Regions from separate parts of the Trinickia sp. genome, predicted to be linked through region 3. Evidence: predicted binding sites of a transcription regulator. Region 3 holds the regulator's gene; each other region holds the start of a gene.
What was found. The regulator LexA, encoded in region 3, represses DNA repair genes until DNA is damaged. The targets are predictions, from matches to a motif close to ACTGTATNNNNATACAGT.
Positions count from the first base shown of each region.

Region 1 (7,946 bases), on a different contig from region 3:
CCGCACGATCGCAACCTCGATCACGAGATCGTAGAACGTCCGCGGCTTCAGACGCGGCAGCATCGACATCTGCGCGCGCGATTCGATCTGAAACACGCCGACCGTATCGGCGCGCGAAATCATTTCGTACGTCGCAGTATCCTCCGGCGGAATGTCCTGCATTTCAAAACGTTCGCCTCGCAGTTGCGAAACGAAATCGAGCGTGCGGCGAATGGCCGAGAGCATACCCAGGGCAAGCACGTCGACTTTCAGCAATCCTAACGATTCGAGATCGTCCTTGTCCCATTCGATGACGGAACGTTCCGGCATGGCCGCATTTTCGATCGATACGAGCCGCGACAGCTTGCCGCGACTGATGACGAAGCCCCCCGAATGCTGCGACAGATGGCGAGGAAAACCGAGCAGTTGCGTGGCGAGCGATGCCCACGCCTGTATCAGCGGCGCTTCGGGATCGAGCCCGCAGTCCTGGAAACGCTTGAGCAAGTCGCGTCTGCCATCGAACCACTGGTGCGATTTGGCCACCCGATCGACGATTTGCGGGTCGACACCGAGCGCCTTGCCCGTTTCGCGCAGTGCACCGCGCGGGCGGTATGTCGACACTGCGGCGGCAATGGCTGCCCGGTCCCGGCCGTATTTCGAATAAATGTACTGAACGACCTCTTCCCGGCGCTGATGCTCGAAATCGACATCGATATCGGGGGGCTCGCCGCGCTCTTTGCTGATGAAGCGCTCGAACAGCATATTGCCGCGGGCTGGATCCACTTCGGTAATGCCCAGGCAGTAGCAAACCGCCGAATTGGCAGCCGAGCCGCGCCCCTGGCAGAGAATGCCGCGGCTGCGGGCAAAGCGGACGATGTCATAGACAGTCAGGAAATAAGGCTCGTATTCGAGCTCGCGTATGAGATCGAGTTCGTATTCGATCTGGGTTTGAACATCGTGCGGAATACCGCTCGCAAAGCGTCGGTGAGCGCCGATATAGGTTTCCTGACGCAAGTAATCGGTCGGCGTCGTTCCGGGCGGCACGAGTTCGTCCGGATATTCGTAGCGCAGCGAATCGAGCGAGAACGTACAGCGCGCGAGGATGTTCGTCGTTTCCTTCAGCGCATGCTCGGGATAGAGATTGGCGAGCCGCAGCCGCGGGCGCAGGTGCTGTTCGGCGTTGGGCGCAAGCTCGTAGCCGCATTCGTGCACCGGTTTGCCCACCCGGATCGCCGTCATGGTGTCCTGCAAAGGTTTGCGCGAGCGCACATGCATGACCACATGCCCGAGCGCGACGACCGGTAGCGCGCATTGCTGCGCGACATATTCGATCGTGCCGCGATGAATGTCGTCCATCGCGCGCTGATGCAAAACGAGACCACACCAGGCTCTGGCGGGAAACGTCGCGTCGAGCCATTGCAGGCGCTCGCCAAGCAGCGCCTCCTTGGCGGGGAAATCGGGTACGAGGATCGCCAGGCACCCGGGCATGCCGCGCAGATGTGTGTACGGTTTTTCCGGCCGAGCGAGATCCTGCGGTGTCAGCCGGTATTCGCCCTTTGGCGCACGCATTCTCCCCAGCGTGATGAGCTCGCATAAATTGCCATAACCGTCCCGGTTCTGTGCGAGCAGAATCAGCCCGAAAGCCGGCGAGCCGTCGGCGTTGACCAGCTTGAAATACGAGCCGACGACGAGCGGCAGTTGCGCTTGCCTGGCCGCCACATGCGCGCGCACGATACCGGCAAGCGAGCACTCATCGGTGATCGCCAGGCCGGCGTAACCCAATTGCGCGGCGCGCTCGGCCAACTCCTCGGCATGCGATGCGCCTTGCAGGAACGTGAAATTCGATAGGCAAAAAAGCTCGGCATAAGCCGGCAGCGCGGTCGGAACAGTCATCGTCGCGCCTCAACCGAAAAGCCCGTGAAGAAACCAGCTCGGCTCTTTTTCGATATCGCGGCTGCTTACGCGCTCGCGATAGATCCAGTAGCAGCTTCGGTCTTGCGCCTGAGCCACGAAGTAATCGCGCGTCACGAGTTCGCCGTCGAACCAGCCGGCCTCGATCCGCTCGCCGGTCGAAACGATCTTGAGCGGCGAGCCGTAGAACGGACGATGCTGACGCATCAGCAAACGCACGGGCGTCTCGAGCAACCAGGTGGGACGCGGCAGGACCGCGGGCGCGCTCGCCGCTTGGATCTTGGCATGCACCGGCACCCAACGGTTCGCGATCTCGGGACGATAGTCGGCCGCCGGCGCCGCGCGCAGCACGTTTTCTTCTCCCAAACGCGCGACGAGCAACTCGATGAGCCGCGCATGATCCTGTGCCGAGCCACCGGGCTCGGGAAAGAGCGTTTCCGAGGCCGGCACCGCCGGCGCCACGTTCGTCGCTTCGAGCCGAAGCGCGATGACCGAGCCCGGCAGCGTCAGACGTCCCAAACGCTCTTTGAGCAGCTTGACGAGATGATCTTCGCGCCAGGTCGGCTCGCCGAGCGCGATCGCGAGTGCCGTGGGCTCCATCGCTTCGCGGCCGCGCTCGTGTTCGAGAAAAAACGTTGCCGCCGCGAGCGACAGCTGGCGGGCCACGAGCCAGCCGCACAATTGCACGATGAGCCGGCGCGCGGCGAACAGCATGCCTTCCGCATGCTCGATGCGGTCGGGCAGTTCGATGCGGGCCGCAAAGACGGGCGGCGGCTCCAGCCAGTCGAAAAGCTCGGGCGTCCCGCCGAAAGCCTGATCGAGCGATGCGAGCACTTCGGCACCGCAGCGTCTTTGCAAACCCGCGCGCGGCAACCGGCGAATATCGGCAATCGTCTTGCAGCCGAGACCGGTCAACCAATCGGCGAACGGTTGGAGATCCGGCACCGTGCCGAACGGCAGCCTGTCGAGTTCGCGCGCGAGCGAACGCATCGCGAGAAAACGGCGCTGACCGTTCTGAACGAGCAGCCAGGCTCCCTGCCCCGTAGGCGCCGCACCGACGCGCGCGCTCAGGCCCATATCGCGCAAGACGATTCGCACCTGCCGGCACAATCGCAGCATCCCGCCGAACAGACGCAGGCTCGCACTGACATCGACAAGCAGGGTTGTTCCATCCACCCTGCTCACTTCCGGCGAAAACTGCATCAGCGCCATGGCGACTTCGCGCTGCGCGGCCTCTTCCTTGGTCAGGTCGCGCTCGTAAATAGTGGCACCCGGCGCCAGCGTCAGCACGCCCCCGCGGCGCATGCCCAGCTGCACGCCCCCTGCGCGCGCGGCATCATCGGCCACGATGACGCTGTCTTTTTCGAGTACGACCGCGCCTTGTGCCGCTTCAGGCCACCACTTCGGCTGGAATACCTCCAGCTGGAGTCGGTACAGTTTGACGGCGAGAAATACGCGCATGACGGCTGAACAAAATAGGACTGGGATGCAGAGGAATCGACAAGGCTTCGGCGCGTGTCGGCCCTCGTCGCTTCACGATATCGACGCTGATGCCGTCGTCCGCCGGGCGCACCGCCAGCCGCAGCAACGCCGGTGAGGCCTGCTGAGCGGCTGCGAGCGGCCTCACCATGACAAAAAGCGTGTCCGACGACTGGGCAGCAAGATGCAACCGCCGCAACGAGGCCGTTTGCACCTGCTGCGCCCAAAAGAGCACCACCCCGCACGTGCCAGCCCGGAGCATCTGCTCGGCAGACCAGAGGGCATCGGGCATTTTGGCCGCGCGCACCTGAATCAATTGTTCGAGGGGCACATCCAGATAGGCGAAGGCCGGCCCATTGGGCACATGCGGGGGCTGCACGAGCGCAATGGGACGCCGGCCCTGTGCCGCGAGCACCGGCCGCAACAGCCGCATTTCGCCTACCCCCGGCTGCTGAATCAGCAGATCCACGAGTGCTCCGAGGGGCCAGCCGCCGCCCGGCAGCTCGGCCGACAATGCCGCATAACCCGTATCCACTGTACGCAGGCTGCCCCGCGCGAGCTGCGACCCGCGCCAGAGCGAAGGATGAACGTCTTCGGGATGGGAAAGAGCGGCAAACATCGGACAATTGCGCAATAACCTGTATGGATGTACAGTATGCTACACGTATTCGGAGTGTCCCGAATAGGTACTTTTTGGGATGACGGCAGGAAAATGAAGAAAGGGGCGCCGGCAACGCACCCCGTAAATCTGGGAGGTGGACGATTCCTCGCTGGCCCTCCACTATTGGCCGGCTGGAATGGCGCATGCGTCGGCATCTCTCATCACCGCGTCCCCGAGCGTCCTTCCGTCACCGGCCGCGGCATCATTCATCACGAACTGGCTCGATACTGCAGCGTCCTATTTCAATGGAACCCGAACGATACCAAGGCTATGAAATCTGGGGCCACGTCATCGCGCAAGACGAGCGCTTTGCGGCGAGCGGCACCGTCATGCGGAACAACGAGCTGATTCAAGGCTCCGGTATCCTCGCTTTTTTCGCTACCGAAGAGGAAGCGCGCGCGGCGGGCATCGAATGGGCACGCGCGTGGGTCGATTGCCACCGATGACGGCATTGGCCAGAGACCGCCACACATATTGATTACATACAGTCGTCACGCGGTACGATTGCGGTCTTGCGCTCCGCGCGCGGCTGTCACCACCCCCCACCGCCGCGGAGCCCATCGCCCTTTTCCGATGGAGCCCGCATGAAGCATCTGCTGTCGAAATTCGTCGTCACCGCGGCGATCGCCGCACTGACGCCCCTCACCACGCTTTATGCCGCCACGCCGCCCGGCATCTTCGTGATCGCCACGCAAATCGGTGAGTTCACGACACTGGACCCGAGCGAAATCTACGAGCTCGTACCGTCCGAATACGTGGCGAATGTCTATGAGCGCCTCGTGCAGATCGATCTGCACGACCCCTCCAAGTTCGAAGCCAAGCTCGCGCAGTCGTGGAGCGTCGGTGCCGACGGCACTACTTACACGTTCAAGCTTCGCCCCGGTGTCAAATTCCATTCGGGCAATCCCGTCACGGCCGACGACGTCGCCTGGTCGCTCCAGCGCACCGTATTGCTCGGCAAAGGTCCGGCCGGCGTATTGGCCGATCTTGGCCTCACGAAAGAAAGCGTCACGCAGCAGGTTCGAAAGATTGACGAACAGACGGTGACACTGCAGACCGATCGCAAATATGCGCCGAGCTTCGTCCTGAACGTATTGAGCGCGGGCCCCGGCTCGATTCTCGACAAGAAGCTGCTGCTTTCGCACGAACAGAACGGCGACGCCGGCAGCGCGTGGCTCAGGACCCATGACGCCGGCTCCGGGCCCTACCAGCTCGTCAAGTGGACGCCGAACGAAAGCCTCGTGCTGCAACGATTCGACGATTACCGCACCCCGTATCCCATGAAGCGCATCGTGCTACGTCACGTGCCCGAAGCCTCAGCGCAGCGGCTGCTGCTCGAAAACGGCGATGCCGACGCCGCGCGCAATCTGAGCCCCGACAGCCTCGCGGCACTTTCGAAAGCGGGCAAGATCCACGTGGCATCGTGGCCCGCCTCGGCATTGCTCTATCTGAGCCTGAACACGAAAAATCCGAATCTGGCAAAGCCTGAAGTGCAGCAGGCGATGAAATGGCTCGTCGATTACGACGGCATTCAACGCAACATCGTCAGTACGACTTACAAAGTGCATCAAACCTTCGTGCCCGACGGTTTTCTCGGCGTGCTCGATGCGAATCCCTACCGTCTGGATGTGGCCAAGGCGAAGGCGCTGCTCGCAAAAGCCGGCCTGCCGAACGGCTTTGAAGTGACGATGGACATGCCGAACGACTACCCGTTCGTGGAAATCGCGCAAGCGCTGCAAGCGAGCTTTGCGCAAGGCGGCATCAAGGTGAAGTTGATCCCTGGCGACGCCAAGCAGGCGATCGGCAAATACCGTGCGCGCCAGCACGACATCTTCATCGGCGAGTGGTCGTCCGATTACATGGATCCGAACAGCAACGCGCGCGGCTTCGCCTGGAATCCGGACAACTCCGATCAATCGAAATACAAAATGCTGGCGTGGCGCAACAGCTGGGGCATTCCGCAGCTCACCGCCGACACCGAGGCCGCGCTCGTCGAACCCGTCTCCGCGCAGCGTGCGAAGCGCTACGTCGCCCTGCAGCGGCAGGTACTCGACCATTCGCCGTTTATCATCATGTTCGAAAAAGTCGTTCAGGTGGCTACACGCCCCGGCGTCACCGGGCCGGAAGTCGGCCCCATCAACGACCTGACGTCTTATCGGACATTGAAGAAATAACCCCACGTTCGACCGAGCCCATCATGTCGACACCGCTTTCGTCGCACGCCCGATTCGAAGCGCTGCGCACACTGACTGCGCGAAGGCCAGCCGTGCGCTGGGCATTGCGCATTGCGCGCTGGGCGATCATGCTCGCCGTCACCTGTGCGGGCCTCATCGTGCTGACCTTCGTGATCGGCCGCAAAGTGCCGATCGATCCGGTGCTCGCCGTGCTCGGCGATCGCGCGTCGGCCGACGCCTACGCAGCCGAGCGCATCGCACTCGGACTCGACAAACCGCTCGCCACGCAATTGTTCCTCTACGCGCGCGACGTGCTTCACGGCAACCTGGGCATATCGCTGCTGACGGCCAACCCGGTACTCGACGACATCAAGCGCGTATTCCCTGCAACGCTGGAACTGGCCACGCTCGCGACGTTGATCGGCATCGCGCTCGGCGTGCCGCTCGGGGTCGCTGCTGCGGTCCGGCACAACCGGCCGATCGATCATCTCGCGCGCTTCATCGGGCTCATCGGCAGTTCGGTGCCGATCTTCTGGCTCGGTCTCATGGGGCTGCTGCTCTTTTATGCGCGGCTGCACTGGGTGAGCGGACCGGGGCGGCTCGACCCGCTCTACGACGGCATGGTCGACCCGCGTACCGGCTCGTTGCTGATCGATGCCGCGCTGGCGGGCGAATGGGACGTCCTGCGCAATGCGATCTCGCATATTGCCTTGCCGGCCGCCCTTCTCGGCTACTACTCGGTCGCCTATCTGAGCCGCATGACCCGCTCGTTCATGCTCGATCAATTGAATCAGGAATACATCGTCACCGCGCGCGCGAAAGGCCTGCCGGAAAGCCGCGTGATCTGGCGTCACGCTTTCGGCAACATCGCCGTGCCGCTTTTGACCGTCATCGCACTCACCTACAGCAATCTGCTCGAAGGGTCCGTGCTGACCGAGATCGTCTTCGCGTGGCCCGGTATCGGCTCGTATCTGACCGGTGCGCTGCTCAATGCGGACATGAACGCCGTTCTCGGCTGCACGCTCGTCATCGGGGTCATGTTCATCTTCGTCAATCTGCTGACCGATGCGCTCTACCGCGTGTTCGATCCGCGTGCCCGTTGACGCGCCACCGCTGTTTTTCGTCTTTATTTGGCCTTTTATTCGACATGGCTTCTTCTCCCGATCGACCGACTCTACCCGCCGCCCCACGGTCGGTGCGCGAATGGTTGCTCGTCGATACGCCGCAATCGCGCGCGCAAGCCTCGCTCGGGCTCGCGTATCGGCGCTGGCGGCGCTTCGCGGCGAATCCGCTGAACATGATCGGGCTCGTGATCCTCGTCGCACTCGGCATCGTCGCAGTGGCAAGCCCATTCATCGTGCCGCACGATCCGTTGCGGCAAGTCCTCTCCGATCGCCTGCTGCCGCCCGGCAGCGCCTCGCATTGGCTCGGCACCGATCAGCTCGGACGCGACATTCTTTCGCGGCTCATCGCAGGTTCGCGTCTGACGCTCGGCATCGCCGTCCTCGTCGTATCGATCGTCGTCCCCATCGGCCTGCTGATCGGCACCGCTGCGGGCTTTTGCGGCGGTTTCGTCGATGGCGTCCTCATGCGAATCACCGATATGGCGCTCGCCTTTCCCAAGATCGTGCTGGCGCTCGCCTTTGCGGCCGCGCTCGGGCCCGGTGTCGTCAATGCCGTCGTCGCTATTTCGATCACGGCGTGGCCCGCTTATGCGCGGCTCGCGCGCGCCGAAACGCTGC
Region 1 is NZ_JBMRBK010000056.1:2,845-10,790, forward strand. It holds gene ACO1XS_RS15490 (error-prone DNA polymerase) at 1-1,872, opposite strand, end outside; gene ACO1XS_RS15495 (Y-family DNA polymerase) at 1,882-3,351, opposite strand; gene imuA (translesion DNA synthesis-associated protein ImuA) at 3,281-3,988, opposite strand; gene ACO1XS_RS15505 (hypothetical protein) at 4,276-4,476, shown strand; gene ACO1XS_RS15510 (ABC transporter substrate-binding protein) at 4,615-6,204, shown strand; gene ACO1XS_RS15515 (ABC transporter permease) at 6,228-7,307, shown strand; gene ACO1XS_RS15520 (ABC transporter permease) at 7,352-7,946, shown strand, end outside.
Region 1: a site for LexA is predicted at 4,007-4,024, ahead of imuA (translesion DNA synthesis-associated protein ImuA). Genes of this name have one in related genera too.

Region 2 (7,946 bases), on a different contig from region 3:
CGGCACCGATGCGTCCGGCACACCGATCTTCTTCGCGAGCTCATCGGCCTGCGCATCCGCGAGGCCCGTGGCCGGATCGACTGCAACCTTGTGGATCGCTTCGGGCGTCTTCGCGGCGACTTCCTCGATGTCCATGCCGCCTTCGCTCGAACCCATGACGACGATCTTTTGCGAAACGCGGTCGATCACGAGGCCGACATACAGCTCCTTCTTGATGTCCGCGCCTTCTTCGATCAGCAGACGGTTGACCTTCTGGCCTTCCGCGCCGGTCTGATGCGTGACGAGCTGCATGCCGAGGATCTGGTTCGCGTACTCGCGCACCTGCTCGAGCGACTTCGCGACCTTCACGCCGCCGCCCTTGCCACGGCCACCCGCGTGAATCTGCGCCTTGACGACCCAAACCGGGCCACCGAGCTCCTCGGCGGCTTTCACCGCGTCATCCACAGAAAACACGGGCTTGCCGCGCGGCACCGCGACGCCGAATTTCCGCAGGATTTCCTTACCCTGGTACTCGTGAATCTTCATGCGTGATTCCCTTCAGTCTAAGAGTTGGATTGAACTTCGTAATCGCTGGCTGCCCTGGCACCGGTCGTGCCGGCCTCGTCCGTATCTGCGCGCGTACCACCTTCGCCTCGCTGCGCCATGCACGTCCAAGCCTGTGCAGGCAAGTGACGTATCGAGCGGTGGCAAAAGTAATCGGGGAATTTGAGCCCGACGCGGGCGCGGTAGGCGAGAGGGGAAACTTCGAGGGGACAGGGGCACTGCACCCTATTCGCCTCGTCACGAGGCGGGTGGTCGGTCAGACGCGTCCCGATGTCCCGGAGGCCATCCTCGCGCCCGAAGGCTTCCGCTCGAATCGCGCGTGAATGACAGCGCAACGGGCGGGACACGGGCGGTAAAAGCGGCATGGGAGGGAAGACGGCTGGCGAGGAAACCCGAAGATTTTAGCATAGTGGGAACCATCGCTCGGAACGCTGGCTGGCCCGAGCGTCCAGTCCCCCGGGAGCGACCGGGAACCTCGTCACGGATGGCTGCGCGATGCGATCGTGACTAGTCGTCGCTCCAGTCGCTCGACTCATCAGGCTCGCCTTGGCCCTTGAGAATCTGCATGGCGATAGCCTGTGAAAATCCGCGCATCGCCAAAAAGCGCGCTTGTTTCGCGCGCTCGGCAGGCGTTTGCGGGAGCGTACCGAATTTCTTGCGCCAGACCGCCAAGGCGCGAGCGAGTTCAGTTTCGCGAAGCTTCGAGCCAACCGCCTCGACGAGCGAATCGTCAACGGCATGCCGGCGCAATTCGCTGACGATGCGCGTCGTGCCCATCCGCTGAGCACGCCGATGCACGACGCTTTCGACGAACCGCGCATCGGACAGCCAGCCCTCGCGCTCGAGTGAATCGACGAGCGCCTCGACCGATTCTTCGGGTTCGGCAAACTGAGACAACTTGCGCGACAACTCGACACGGCTGTATTCGCGCCTCGACAGATAATCGAGGGCGCGCGCCCGAAGCGAGCGCTGTCCGCGCGCGGCGGCACCGACGGTACCCGATGCAGCGCGGACCTTGCGCATCACGCGGCGCTTACTCCTCTTCGCCGGCTACTGCGACGCCCGCATCGGCGGGCGGCATGGCATTCACGCCCAGCGACTCACGGATGCGGTTTTCGATCTCGCGCGCGATATCGGGATTCTCGCGCAGGAATTCGCGCGCGTTGTCCTTGCCCTGCCCGATGCGCTCACCGCTGTAGCTGTACCAGGCGCCGGCCTTGTCGACGATCTTCGCTTGTACGCCGAGATCGATGATCTCGCCCTGGCGCGAAATACCCTCGCCATACAGGATGTCGAAAATCGCTTCGCGGAACGGCGGCGAGACCTTGTTCTTGACCACCTTCACGCGAGTCTCGTTGCCAATGACTTCGTCGTTCTTCTTGATCGAACCGATACGGCGGATGTCGAGCCGCACCGAAGCATAGAACTTGAGCGCATTGCCGCCCGTGGTGGTTTCGGGGTTGCCGAACATCACGCCGATCTTCATACGAATCTGGTTGATGAAGATCACGAGGCAATTGGTACGCTTGATCGTGCCCGTGAGCTTGCGCAGCGCCTGCGACATCAGGCGCGCCTGCAGGCCCGGCAGCGAATCGCCCATCTCGCCTTCGATTTCCGCCTTCGGCACGAGCGCCGCGACCGAATCGATCACGATCATGTCGATCGAGCCCGAGCGCACGAGCGCGTCGGCAATTTCAAGCGCCTGCTCGCCCGTGTCGGGCTGCGACACGAGCAGATCGTTCACGTTCACGCCGAGCTTCGCCGCATATTGGATATCGAGCGCGTGCTCGGCATCGATGAACGCCGCCGTGCCGCCGAGCTTTTGCATCTCGGCAATGACTTGCAGCGTCAGGGTCGTCTTGCCCGACGATTCGGGACCGTAGATCTCGACCACACGCCCACGCGGCAGGCCGCCGACACCAAGCGCGATATCGAGGCCGAGCGAGCCCGTGGAGACCACCTGGATGTCTTCGGCCACTTCGCCATCGCCGAGCCGCATGACCGACCCTTTGCCGAACTGCTTTTCGATCTGCGCGAGCGCGGCGGCCAGCGCCTTGCTCTTTTCAGCCGTCAGTCCAGCCGAGCCTTTCTTGCTTTCTTCCATGAATCGTCCTTTGCTATGATGAGCGGCGTCTGTGGCGGGCGGGCCGAGTACTGGCCGGCACACGAAACGCAAGTACTGTATAAAAAAACAGGGTTCTTTGCAAGCCCGGTACAACGCGGATTTGCATGGCGGCAACGAGCCGGGCGGCGAGCACGGCGCAACTTTCGGTTGCTCCGGCCGCGGCGAGACCTCGAAATACATTGGAGACTGCGGCCTGTCGGGCTCGACGCCGACGAGCCGGCCAGCCCGCGCATCATGCGAATACTCATTGCCGAAGACGACAGCATACTCGCGGACGGCCTCGTCCGATCACTCCGCCAATCGGGCTATGCCGTCGATCACGTCAAGGGCGGCAGCGAGGCCGACGCCGCACTTTCGATGCAGACGTTCGATCTGCTGATTCTCGATCTGGGGTTGCCGCGCATGTCGGGGCTGGAAGTGCTGCGCCGTCTGCGTGCGCGCAATTCGAGCCTGCCCGTATTGATTCTGACGGCCGCGGATAGCGTCGACGAGCGCGTGAAAGGGCTCGATCTCGGCGCCGACGACTACATGGCCAAGCCTTTTCATCTGAACGAACTCGAAGCGCGCGTCCGCGCGCTGACGCGCCGCGGCACGGGCGGCGGGCCGACCGTCATCCGCCACGGCTCGCTCGCGTTCGATCAGGTCGGGCGCATCGCCTATGTGAGCGATCAGGTGGTCGATCTTTCCGCGCGCGAACTGGGCGTGCTGGAAATATTGCTGCAGCGGATCGGGCGGCTGGTTTCGAAGGAACAGCTCGTCGATCATCTGTGCGAGTGGGGCGAGGAAGTCAGCAACAACGCAATCGAAGTGTACGTGCATCGTCTGCGCAAAAAGATCGAGCCGAGCGGCGTGCGCATCATCACGGTGCGAGGGCTCGGCTATTGCCTCGAAAAGCCCGCCGCAAGCTCGAACGGACCGGTAGCCGACGCGCCGTCCCAGGGCACCGCCGATGGTGCTGCTGCCGCCGCCACGGCACCCACCGCGCCCCGTGCGACCGATCCCGCCGCAAAACCTGCATCCAAGTAGGCATGTAATGGGTTCGCGCGTCTCGACACAGGACGACGGCGCGCCACCGCGCTCGCGCCCGGCACCCTCGGCCGGCTCGCACGACGCATCCGCGGCAGCGAGCAAGACACCCGACAGCGCCGCGCATACGCCCGCCGCCAATCCGTACGCACCGCCCGACGAAGCCGATGCGGGCGGGCCGGAGCGGCCGCGCTCGCTTTTCGGGGAGATTCTCGACTGGATGCTCGCGCCGCTGTTGCTGCTCTGGCCGATGAGCATTGCGGTGACCTACCTCGTGGCGAAGACGATCGCCAATGGTCCGTTCGATCGCGCGCTCGAGACCGATGCCTATGTGCTCGCGCGCCAGATCCATCCGGTGGGCGGCGTGGCGGAACTCTCGCTGCCCGCTGCCGCGCGCGACTTTCTGAATGGCGACAACACCGACAAGGTTTTCTACCAGGTGCTCGGCACACGCGGCGAGCTCGTTGCGGGCGTGCCCGATATGCCGCAGCCGGCCGATGACGATCGCCCTCAGCCCGGTATCGTCGAATTCCGTGACGCGATCTTGCACGGCAACGATATCCGTATCGCGTATACGAGCGTGGAATTGCCGGTCTCTCCGGCCGGGCAAACGGTGCTGGTGCAAGTCGGTGAAACGTTCGACAAGCGCAGCGCGCTCGCCAACGACATCATCAAGGGCGTGATCCTGCCGCAGTTCGTGATTCTGCCGCTTGCGATCGTGTTGGTATGGTTCGGCCTTTCGCGCGGGCTTGCGCCGCTGACGGCGCTGCAGGCCAACTTGCGCGCACGCCGGCCCGACGACTTGTCGCCACTCGAAGCGCAGCGCGCGCCACCCGAGATCGAGCCGCTCGTCACCTCGTTCAACGATCTGCTCACGCGCCTCGCGCAGAACATCGATCTGCAAAAGCGCTTCATTGCCGACGCGGCGCATCAGATGAAAACGCCGCTTGCCGGTCTGCACACGCAAGCCGAGCTGGCATTGCGGCAGGACGTATCGCCCGAGGTGCGTCTATCGCTCGAACAGATTGCGGCAAGTTCCGACCAGGCGGCGCGGCTCGTGACGCAGTTGCTCGCCCTTGCGCGCGCCGAAAATCGCATGTCGGGGCAAATCTTCGCGCCCATCGAGATTGCGCATCTCGCGCGATTGGCTGTGCGCGACTGGGTACGCGCCGCACTGGCCAAACAGATGGATCTCGGCTACGAGGGGCCCGAGGAGGGCCGCGATCCGCCCGCCATGGTCGCTGGTAATGCCGTCATGCTCCGCGAGATGCTTTCGAACGTGATCGATAACGCCATCCGCTATACCCCAACTGGCGGGCGCATCACCGTGCGCGTGGTGCTCGAGCGCGCCAAGCGGTTGGTTCATCTCGAAGTCGAGGACACGGGACCCGGCATCGCCCCTGCGGAACGGCCGAAAGTCGTCGAGCGGTTCTATCGGATTCTCGGGCGCGAAGGCGACGGAAGCGGGCTCGGGCTGGCCATCGTGCGGGAAATCTCGACGATGCACGGGGGCACGCTGACGATCGACGACCACGTCTACCAAACCTCGCCCCGACTCGCGGGCACGCTCGTGCGAATCAGTCTGCCGCTCATCGAAGGCACCCCGGATTTACCCTGAATATTGCCGGCCCGATTCCGGGCATGTCGTCGGCCCGCCGTGAGCCCGCCACCCGCAGAAGCGTTTTAGGCGAAATTGAGCGATGTTCCCGACAAATACGCGGCGATACCTAAAACGCCGCTTGGCATAGGCGTAAACCAGCAGCCGGTCCTGGCGTCAGTCCGACGTAAGTTTGCCTTCCAATAATCGACCGCAAGCAGCCGTGTGTCCCAAATTTGGACATATGGAACTGCTGTCCAATATGAGGAGACACACATGGCAACGGTAGGCGGGCACATTTCGCACGCGCCGATGAGCGCCGACGAGAAGAAGGTGATCTTCGCGTCGTCGCTCGGCACTGTTTTCGAGTGGTACGACTTCTATCTGGCGGGCTCGCTCGCCGTCTATATCAGCAAGAGCTTTTTCGCGGGCGTCAATCCCACCGCCGGCTTCATCTTTACGTTGCTCGGTTTCGCGGCCGGCTTTGCCGTGCGGCCGTTCGGCGCACTCGTGTTCGGTCGGCTCGGCGATCTTGTCGGCCGCAAGCACACGTTCTTGATCACGATCGTGATCATGGGTCTCTCGACGTTCGTGGTCGGCCTCCTGCCGGGATATGCGTCGATAGGGTTTGCGTCTCCGGTGATCTTCATCGCGATGCGGCTTTTGCAGGGCCTCGCGCTCGGCGGCGAGTACGGCGGCGCGGCAACCTATGTCGCTGAACATGCCCCGGCCAACCGGCGCGGCTACTACACGTCGTGGATCCAGACGACGGCCACGCTCGGCCTGTTCCTCTCGCTGCTCGTGATTCTCGGCATTCGCACGTCCATCGGAGAAGAATCGTTCGCGAGCTGGGGCTGGCGTATTCCGTTCATCGCATCGCTGCTCCTGCTCGCCGTGTCGGTCTGGATCCGGCTGCAATTGAGCGAATCGCCGGCGTTCCTCCGGATCAAGGCTGAGGGCAAGACTTCGAAGGCACCGCTCACCGAGGCATTCGGCCAGTGGAAGAACCTGAAGATCGTGATTCTTGCGCTCATCGGCCTGACGGCCGGCCAGGCTGTGGTCTGGTACACGGGCCAGTTCTATGCGCTCTTTTTCCTGACGCAGACGCTCAAGGTCGATGGCGCGAGCGCCAATATCCTGATCGCGCTGGCCTTGTTGATCGGCACGCCGTTTTTCGTGTTCTTCGGTTCGCTGTCGGATCGTATCGGCCGCAAGCCGATCATCATGGCCGGCTGCCTGATTGCCGCACTGACCTACTTCCCGCTGTTCAAGGCACTCACGCACTTCGCCAATCCGGCGTTGGAAGCCGCGACGCAAAAGTCGCCCATCGTCGTCGTCGCCAATCCGGACGAGTGCTCGTTCCAGTTCAACCCCGTCGGCACCGCGAGCTTCACGAGTTCTTGCGACATCGCGAAGAGCGCGTTGGCGAAATCGGGCTTGAACTACTCGAACGTTGCAGCGCCCGCGGGCACCATCGCCCAGGTGAAGGTGGGGGATGCGGTGCTGGAATCCTATGACGGCAAGGCGCCCGACGCGAAAGCGAAAGGCGCGGCGTTCACGAAGACGCTGGCCTCGACCCTCAAGGGTGCGGGGTATCCGGCGAAGGCCGATCCGTCGCAGTTGAACTGGCCGATGACGGTGGTGATCCTGACGCTGCTCGTGATCTACGTGACGATGGTGTACGGTCCGATCGCGGCGATGCTCGTGGAGATGTTCCCGACGCGGATTCGGTACACGTCGATGTCGCTGCCCTATCACATCGGTAACGGTTGGTTCGGCGGCTTCCTGCCGGCGACGGCGTTCGCGATCGTTGCGACTCAGGGAAATATCTACTCGGGGCTCTGGTATCCGGTGGCGGTAGCGTTGATCACGTTCGTGATCGGGATGCTGTTCGTCAAGGAGACGAAGGACTCCAATATCTACTCGCGGGATTGAGGCGGGGAGCGGCGAGGGACCAACGGCGGGTGAGGGTTGCAAGGGGGGGGGCACGGATGAATCCCAGCACTTGACAGCACCGCCCGTCCTAACGATAATCGTCCTTCTTTCGGCGAATTAGCTCAGTCGGTTAGAGCGACGGAATCATAATCCGCAGGTCCGGGGTTCGAATCCCTGATTCGCCACCAGTTGTAAGAAAAAGCCGCTGCTTCTCACGAAGCAGCGGCTTTTTTGTTCTGGAATGCCGGGAATGCGCCCGAACAGGCGCATTACGCATCTAAAGCGGCCAACCGTTTTAGGTGCGGTGCGCTTTTCCGGAAGCGGGTGCTACACGCCACTGTTACCTCAATGTGGAGAGCACACCGTGAAACACCCCTACCTCGCCCCCCGTCGCGGTTCGTCGAACTACTATTTCCGTCGCAAAATTCCGCTCGAACTGCAATCCCTGCTCCAACGCAAGGACTTCTGGCTCAGCCTCGAAACGTCCAGCAAGGAGGTGGCCATCACCCGCCTGCCGATGGCCGCGCTGCAATATGAACGCCTCGTCGCCCCGGCACGGGCCGCCGCCAACGCGGCCACGGCGACCGGCGAGAACTGGCTGCCGCATGGCCTGCGTCCGGCGGGCGACGACGCGCCCCACCCGTACCACCCGTCCGTGCAGCCGCCGGGCACGACCCGCCTTGACGCCGCGCACATTCCCCGACTGGTCGAGCGCTACAC
Region 2 is NZ_JBMRBK010000013.1:39,153-47,098, forward strand. It holds gene sucC (ADP-forming succinate--CoA ligase subunit beta) at 1-525, opposite strand, end outside; partial or broken gene recX (recombination regulator RecX) at 1,051-1,575, opposite strand; gene recA (recombinase RecA) at 1,577-2,647, opposite strand; gene ACO1XS_RS02355 (response regulator) at 2,903-3,694, shown strand; gene ACO1XS_RS02360 (sensor histidine kinase) at 3,702-5,312, shown strand; gene ACO1XS_RS02365 (MFS transporter) at 5,568-7,226, shown strand; tRNA gene ACO1XS_RS02370 (tRNA-Met) at 7,338-7,414, shown strand; gene ACO1XS_RS02375 (DUF6538 domain-containing protein) at 7,591-7,946, shown strand, end outside.
Region 2: a site for LexA is predicted at 2,722-2,739, ahead of recA (recombinase RecA). Genes of this name have one in related genera too.

Region 3 (7,946 bases):
GATACCGGCCACCGCGGTCGGCAGCGCGAACGGCAGATCGACGATGGCATCGACGAACCGTTTGCCGGGAAACCGATAGCGCACGAGCACCCACGCGACGAGCAGGCCGAACGCGCCGTTGATGAGTGCCCCAACCGCCGCGGCGCCGATCGTCAAACGGTACGAGGCAACGACGCGTGGCGAAGCGACAGCCGCGAAGAACGGCGCGGGTCCGAGCGTCGCCGCCTTCAAAAAGGCCATGGCGAGCGGTATGAGCACGACGAGACCCAGGTAGGTCAGCGTGAGACCGAGTGTCAGACCGAAGCCGGGCAAGGCGCCGGGTTTGCGAAAAGCGAATTTCGTCATGCTTTCGACCGATAGGCGGGCACCGCTCAATGCGGCTGATAAATCGAATCGAACACTCCACCGTCGGCAAAGTGCGTCTTTTGCGCGTTGGTCCAGCCGCCGAATGTGGCATCGACCGTGTAGAGCTTGAGTTTCGGGAACTGCGCGGTCAGATCGGCCGGCAAATTGGTGGCGCGCGGCCGATAGTAGTTGCGCGCCGCGATCCGCTGTCCTTCGTCGGTATAGAGAAAGCGCAGATACGCTTCGGCGAGCTTGCGCGTGCCGCGCCGCTCGACGACGCGGTCCACGACCGCCACCGGGGGCTCCGCCAGGATGCTGGCCGACGGCACCACGATCTCGAACTTGTCCGCGCCGAATTCCTTGCGTGCGAGAAACGCCTCGTTCTCCCACGCGATCAGCACATCGCCGAGACCGCGTTGCACGAAGCTCGTCGTCGCGCCGCGCGCTCCGGAATCGAGCACGCCCGCATTGCGATAGAGCGCAGTGACGAACGCGCGGGCCTTGGCGGCGTCGCCGCCCGGCCGGTTGAGCGCATAGGCCCAGGCCGCCAGGTAATTCCAGCGCGCCCCGCCCGAAGTCTTGGGGTTCGGCGTCACGATCGAAACCCCCGGTTTCACCAGATCGTCCCAATCCTTGATGTGCTTGGGGTTGCCGCTGCGCACGAGGAACACGATCGTCGACGTATAGGGTGAGGCGTTGTCCGGCAACCGCTTTTGCCAGTCTTGTGCCACGAGGCCCCGGTCGGCCAGCGCCTGGATGTCGTAGGCCAGCGCGAGTGTCACGACGTCGGCCTGCAGGCCGTCGAGCACCGAGCGCGCCTGCGCACCGGAGCCGCCGTGCGACTGACGGATCGAAAGCGTCTCGCCCGTCTGGGCTTTCCATTGCGCGGCGAAAGCCTTGTCGACGTCTTGATAGAGCTCGCGCGTCGGGTCGTAGGAAACATTGAGCAGCGTCGTTTGCGCGAATGCGCTCGGCGATCCAAGAATCAGCGCCGCCGTGCCGGCGGCCATCCCCGCCAACCAGCGTCTGCGCGCGCCGGAACGCGCCGTTCCCCGTGTGCTCATGCGTTTCCCCTCTGCCTGCCGGCGTTTGTATGAAGTCGGGCCAGTCTAGACGGTCGCCCTTATGAGCGGAACGAATGGATTTTCATTTTTTTATACGAAAAAATGCTAAAGGCGGCACTGGAGCCTTCGCCGCGGGGTCGCAACGTTTTGCTTGAAATCCGCACGATACTGTATAAAAATACAGCAACCTGTTCATACATACAGTGACCCTATGACCAAACTCACCGCACGGCAGCAGCAGGTATTCGATCTGATCCGGCAATCGATCGAGCACAGTGGTTTTCCGCCCACCCGCGCCGAAATCGCCGCGGCGCTGGGTTTCAGCTCGGCAAACTCAGCTGAAGAGCACTTGCGCGCGCTGGCGCGAAAGGGTGTCATCGAACTGGCCGCGGGTGCATCGCGCGGCATCCGGCTGCTCGGTCTGGACGATGCGCCGCGTCAGCTTTCGCTGCCCCATGCGGCGCTCATGCAGTTGTCGCTGCCGCTGGTCGGACGAGTCGCAGCGGGCAGCCCCATCCTGGCGCAGGAGCATATCTCGCAGCATTACGTCTGTGACCCGGCGCTCTTTTCGAGCAAACCGGATTACCTGCTCAAGGTGCGGGGCCTGTCGATGCGCGACGCCGGCATTCTCGATGGCGACCTGCTGGCGGTGCAAAAGCGCACCGAAGCGAATGACGGTCAAATCATCGTGGCGCGTCTTGGGGACGACGTCACGGTCAAGCGCTTGAAGCGCCGCCCCGACGGTCTCGAACTGATCGCCGAAAACCCCGATTACGAGAACATCTTCGTGCACGCCGGCAGCGCGGAGTTCGCGCTCGAGGGGATTGCCGTCGGCTTGATTCGTCCCACCGAATTCTGAATTACGAACATCACGGAGACGCCATGGACCGCCTTGCCCGCCTTATTCCGTTTCGCGCCTTCGGCCGCCTGCGTCGTTTGCGCGGCCTCATTCCCTGCCCGCCGCTCGAAGCAACTCCGTTGCGCACCGCCGGGCGCGAATCGACGTTTGCGTCGTCTTCAGGCCTCCAGCCGTCGACACAGCCCGCGTTTGCCCGTGTGTCACTCAACAGCGGCCTGCACGCGGAGCCCGCGCGCCGCGCTCCTGTCCGGGTTTATCACGGCGCGTCGCGCGTAATCCTTGTCGGCACGATCGACGCTGTGTGCCGCATGATCGATCGGTGCATCGACGAGGAGCGCGCCGGGCTGCGCTCAGCCAGTTTGGGTTGAATCCGAGGGGGCAACGCCGGGGCGCATGGGTCCCATCGCCCGCTGAAACAGGTTGTTACCGCTGGTGATGACGGCCGGGATCGTTTCGCGTCGGAAGCAGTCCATCATGAATTCCATCCGAATGAGCTGACTATCGAATGATGAACGATCAAAGGAGTCCCGGCCGCCGCCATCGGCTCGTCACCGCTGTCGCCGTCCTCATTGCCGTTATCGTCCTCGGGGTGGCCGCCTTGGCGTACGCCTCGCCGTATCTTGTGCTGGATCGGCTCAAGCGCGCGGCGGACGCTCGGAATGCCGAAATCGTCAATCGCTACGTCGACTATCCGGCGCTGCGCACGAGCCTGAAGCAGCAGGTGACCGAGATGCTGGCTCGCCGCATCGATGAGCAAAAACGGGAGCATCCGTTCGCGGCGCTCGGTGCGCTGGTCGGTATGGCGCTGATTGGCCCGCTCGTTGACGCTTATGCCACGCCGGACGGCGTCGCGGCGCTATTGAACGGCTTGCCGCCCCGCGGCGAACCGGGCGAAACGCCGCCGCAGCCGGGCGCACAACCCGACGAGGACTCTGCCGCGTCGGGCCAGGGGCAATCCAACGCGCCCGCGCCTGCGCCTGCGCCTACTCAACCGCCGCGAGCGAGCGCGGGATATGACGGCATCGATCAATTCGTCGTCACCTATCGGCGCGATGCGCAAAGCCGGCCCTACAGCGTGCTGCTGCGGCGCGACGGCTGGTTCTCGTGGAAGCTCTTCGCGGTCAACCTGAACCAGTAGCGTGCGCGCTGCCTGTCGGCGCTCAGGTTTCCGTTCCCGCGCCAGCCTTGGCGGGCGCTGCAGTCACGGGCTCTTGCTCATGCGCCGTCGAGACGGCCACGAGAATGCTGCACGACACGCGATCGAGCAATAGCGTGTTACCTGCCCCCATCCACCAGCGGGACAAACCGCTCCGTGCGCGATGCCCGACCACGACGAGGTCCACTTTCAAATCGGCGGCGAGCCGGGCGATTTCATCGATCGGATGACCGAACGCGAAATGCCCCTGTGATTTGACACCCCGCTCTGTGAGCCAATCGACGCCTTCCTGCAGGATTTCCCGGGCGGCGTCCTCGAAGCGGCCGCACGCGACGTCGGTCAATAGCCCAGCGCTTTGGGCGATGCTCGTGCGCATGTCGACAACCGACAATAGATGCGTTTCCGCCTTCAGGTCGAGCGCGAGATCGGCGCCGCAGCGCAATGCTTTGCGGCCTTCGCGCGTGCCGTCGTAACAGAGCAGAATTTTGTTGTAGCTTGCCATCGTGGCCTCCCTTCCTGCGTTAACCGCAGACGTTTGGTTCAATCATGGTGCGGCGCACCCGCGCTTGCAAGAGATGGAAAACGCCTAGTTCGCTGCCGCCCACGCGTCCTTTTATGCTCCCTTGCACGACGCTTTCAGACGATGCAATAGAATGGAGCGCCGACGGACCTATTTTCGTATCAGCCACATTCGACTCCCGATGCCGCAAAACGCGATCGAATTTTCTGACGTGCAAAAACACTACGGCGATAAGACGGTCGTCGATGGACTGAGTTTTCATGTCCGCACGGGTGAATGCTTTGGACTGCTAGGGCCGAACGGGGCCGGCAAGACCACGACACTGAAGATGCTGCTCGGCATCGCGAACCCCGACGCGGGGACGATCATGCTTGCCGGCGAATCCATCCCAGCACGCTCGCGCATCGCCCGGCAGCGCGTCGGCGTAGTCCCCCAATTCGACAATCTCGATCCCGATTTCACCGTGCGCGAAAACCTGCTCATATTCGGCCGTTACTTCGGCCTGTCTGCGAGCAAGACCCGGGCCAAGGTGGATCCGCTGTTGGAATTCGCGCGCCTCGAAAACAAGGCCGATGCTCGCGTGGCCGAACTTTCGGGCGGCATGAAGCGACGTTTGACGCTTGCACGGGCACTGATCAACGACCCGGACGTGCTGGTCATGGACGAACCCACAACCGGGCTCGATCCGCAAGCGAGGCACCTGATTTGGGAACGGTTGCGCTCGTTGTTGTCTCGCGGCAAGACCATCATGCTCACGACACACTTCATGGAGGAAGCGGAGCGGCTCTGCGACAGGCTTTGCATCATCGAGGAAGGCCGAAAGATCGCGGAAGGCGCACCGCGCGCATTGATCGCCAAGGAGATCGGCTGCGATGTCATTGAAGTCTATGGCGCGGCGCCCGAAGCCCTGCGCGAGGAATTGTCGCCTTTTGCGGTGCGCACCGAGATCAGCGGCGAAACGCTTTTTTGCTATGTCGACGATCCGGGGCCCGTCAATGCTCGTCTCGCAGGCCGCCAGGGATTACGCTACCTTCACCGACCGGCGAACCTCGAGGACGTCTTCCTGCGCCTGACCGGGCGAGAAATGCAGGAATGAGCCACGGGCAACGTCAACCGGAAAAGCTTTGATGGATACGTCTTCTTCCCATCGCACCGAAACTGGGCAGCGCCGCACGCGCGAGCGGCATGCCGTGCGCGTGCGATTCGCGTGGCCGTCCAATGCAACGCACTGGATTGCCGTATGGCGGCGCAATTACCTGGTCTGGCGCAAGCTGGCGTTGGCGTCGATGTTCGGCAATCTGGCCGACCCGATGATCTATCTCTTCGGACTGGGCTTCGGGCTCGGGCTGATGGTGGGACACGTCGCCGGTGTCCCGTATATCGACTTTCTGGCGGCGGGCACGGTTGCGTCGAGCGTCATGATGTCCGCCACGTTCGAAGCGATGTACTCTGGATTTTCCCGGATGCACGTGCAGCGTACGTGGGAGGCGATCATGCACACGCCGCTCACGCTCGGCGACATTGTCGTAGGCGAAATCGCGTGGGCGGCCAGCAAGGCAGTGTTGTCGGGCGCCGCGATCATGCTCGTGGCCGGCGCGCTGGGCTATGCGCACTTCCCATCGATGCTGCTCGCCCTGCCCGTCGTTGCGCTGGCCGGGCTCGCTTTCGCGAGCCTCGCGATGATCGTGACGGCGATGGCGCCTTCATACGACTTCTTCATGTTCTACCAGACGCTTGTGATCACGCCGATGCTGCTGCTTTCCGGTGTGTTCTTTCCACTCGGTCAGCTTCCGCCTGCCGTGCAGCACGCCGCGCTCGCGCTGCCGCTTGCGCACGCGGTGGAGCTGATCCGGCCCGCCATGCTCGGGCGCCCCATGGTCGATGCGCCGCTGCACGTGGCCGTGCTCGCGGCGTATGCCGTTACGTCGTTTCTGGTCTGCTCGGCGCTGTTTTCCCGCCGCATGATGCGTTAGGGCGACCCAAACAACCCTCACTGTTCATCGTCGTCCCAGGGGATTTCGACATCCGTGATGAACGCGACCATCGAAAACGGCTGCGCCTCGTGCCGCCCCATCTTGCCATCGGCTCGATGCCATTCGACGCGGAATCTGACCTCAGGCGTGTCCGCGAGCAGCCGTACCGTGCGCAGTTCTTCGGGATCCGACGTCTCGACGGGGCCGTCGAGCGAAACGAGCAGCTTTTGAGGCCACACGCCGTTGACGGGATCGTAGACGCGGTCACCGTCGGGAATGGAGGTATGCGCCTCGACGCCGATCGTCGCGCAGGCGTCCACCACCATCTTCGCAAGGGCTCGAAGTACGGCAGTTGCGCGCGCCGAGTTCGCTTGACGAATAGCGAGGTCGCCGCGAGTCAATGCTTGTTCGAGTTTCGGATCGGTCTTCTTTTGCTTGCTCATTTCGTCTTCCAATGAATTCGATACACGACGACCGCCACCGCCGTGCGGGGCATGCGTGGCCGTCGAACGCATCGTACCACCGGTGGGCATGCATCCGGCCCCAACGCATATTCGCCGTGCACCTCGATGTCGCGCAAGCGGCATTCCCGTTTCAAACGCGCTCATCGAGGCCGCGCGACGATCCCGTAAATTTTGATTCGTCTGGAATACGGGACCTACAGGTTTCGGATGACGGCCGATAAAGCCGTGCTTCTATACTGGCCTTGTGCCCGCGTAACGAGACGTAACCGAAAAACGGAAAGCGGCTCGCGTGCTCCCTGTAAAAATAACGACTCAATATATTGGCCAATAAACGGGACGCTTTCATCGAGGGATAAATTGAAACTGCTCGCCCGCCTTGCATTCGTTTCGATTCGCGCAATGCTACGTCCCAACCTCGCGGCGCTCGATGCCTCGGAATGTCATTTCCGCGTGCTGCCGACCGACCTGGACGTGCAGCTGCATATGAACAACGGCCGTTTCCTGCAGATCATGGACCTGGGACGCATCGATCTGCTGCTTCGCAATGGGGTACTGCAGAACGCCATGTCGAAAGGTTGGCGAATGTTGCTGAGCGGCGTCATGATTCGGTATGTTCACGAGCTTCGTCCATTCGAGCGCTATGCGTTGCGCACCCGCATACTCGGATGGGACCGGCGCTTTTTCTATATCGAACATCGCTTTGAAAACAGCAAGGGCCGGCTCGTTGCGCTCGGAACCGCAAGAGCGGCGATTGCCGACCGGGCGAGCAGATCGCTCGTTCCGGCGGACCACGTCGCGGCGGATCATGGCCACGCCAAGTCGCCGGCCCTGCCATTTTTCGTGCGGACGTGGAATGAATCGGACAGCCAGATGCGCAAGGAGGCGAGCGCGATCGAGCGACAGCAGGATGCGGCTCAGCGCTCCGACGAACTCGACTGGCGCCGCTGGGGGCTGCACCCGGCGATGAACGAACGGGTGCCGATGCCCGGAGAGGCGCCGTCGCTGCATGAGGAAATTGGGAATGTGCCGGTGCCGCTCAATTCATTCGAAGGCACCGCATCGACATAGACATAGACATAGACGCAAGCGCCCCACGACTCGATGGGCCGGTTCCGGCGTCAGCTCGAGCGCTGCGGCTCATCGACGGCAAAAAGGGGAAGACTTGAAAATCTGGATGGGGTGGCTGATGGGACTCGAACCCACGACGACAGGAATCACAATCCTGGACTCTACCAACTGAGCTACAGCCACCACTGGGATCTGCAGTTCGGTGCGTCAAGACCAGCCGCACCGACGAAGAAGCGAGATTATACAAATACCATCGCGACTTGCCTAGCCCCTCAATCGACAATTTCTACCGCGGATTCGAGGGGCTCGCGCAATTGCGCGCGCGCTTCGTTGAATATCGACAGATCGGCGGCCGCGAGCCGCTTGTTGTCAGACAGCACCCGCCGCCAGCCGCGCGCGCCCGCCATCCCGCGATACAAGCCCAACGCGTGACGCGTGATCGCACCGAGGAACGTCCCGCGCGCCAGCTCGGTACCGCAGTATTCGATGAGACCCGC
Region 3 is NZ_JBMRBK010000061.1:94,253-102,198, forward strand. It holds gene cysT (sulfate ABC transporter permease subunit CysT) at 1-345, opposite strand, end outside; gene ACO1XS_RS16440 (sulfate ABC transporter substrate-binding protein) at 372-1,409, opposite strand; gene lexA (transcriptional repressor LexA) at 1,621-2,268, shown strand; gene ACO1XS_RS16450 (hypothetical protein) at 2,292-2,636, shown strand; gene ACO1XS_RS16455 (DUF2939 domain-containing protein) at 2,774-3,406, shown strand; gene ACO1XS_RS16460 (universal stress protein) at 3,429-3,926, opposite strand; gene nodI (nodulation factor ABC transporter ATP-binding protein NodI) at 4,126-5,040, shown strand; gene ACO1XS_RS16470 (ABC transporter permease) at 5,072-5,917, shown strand; gene ACO1XS_RS16475 (hypothetical protein) at 5,935-6,360, opposite strand; gene ACO1XS_RS16480 (thioesterase family protein) at 6,739-7,449, shown strand; tRNA gene ACO1XS_RS16485 (tRNA-His) at 7,557-7,632, opposite strand; gene dusA (tRNA dihydrouridine(20/20a) synthase DusA) at 7,722-7,946, opposite strand, start outside.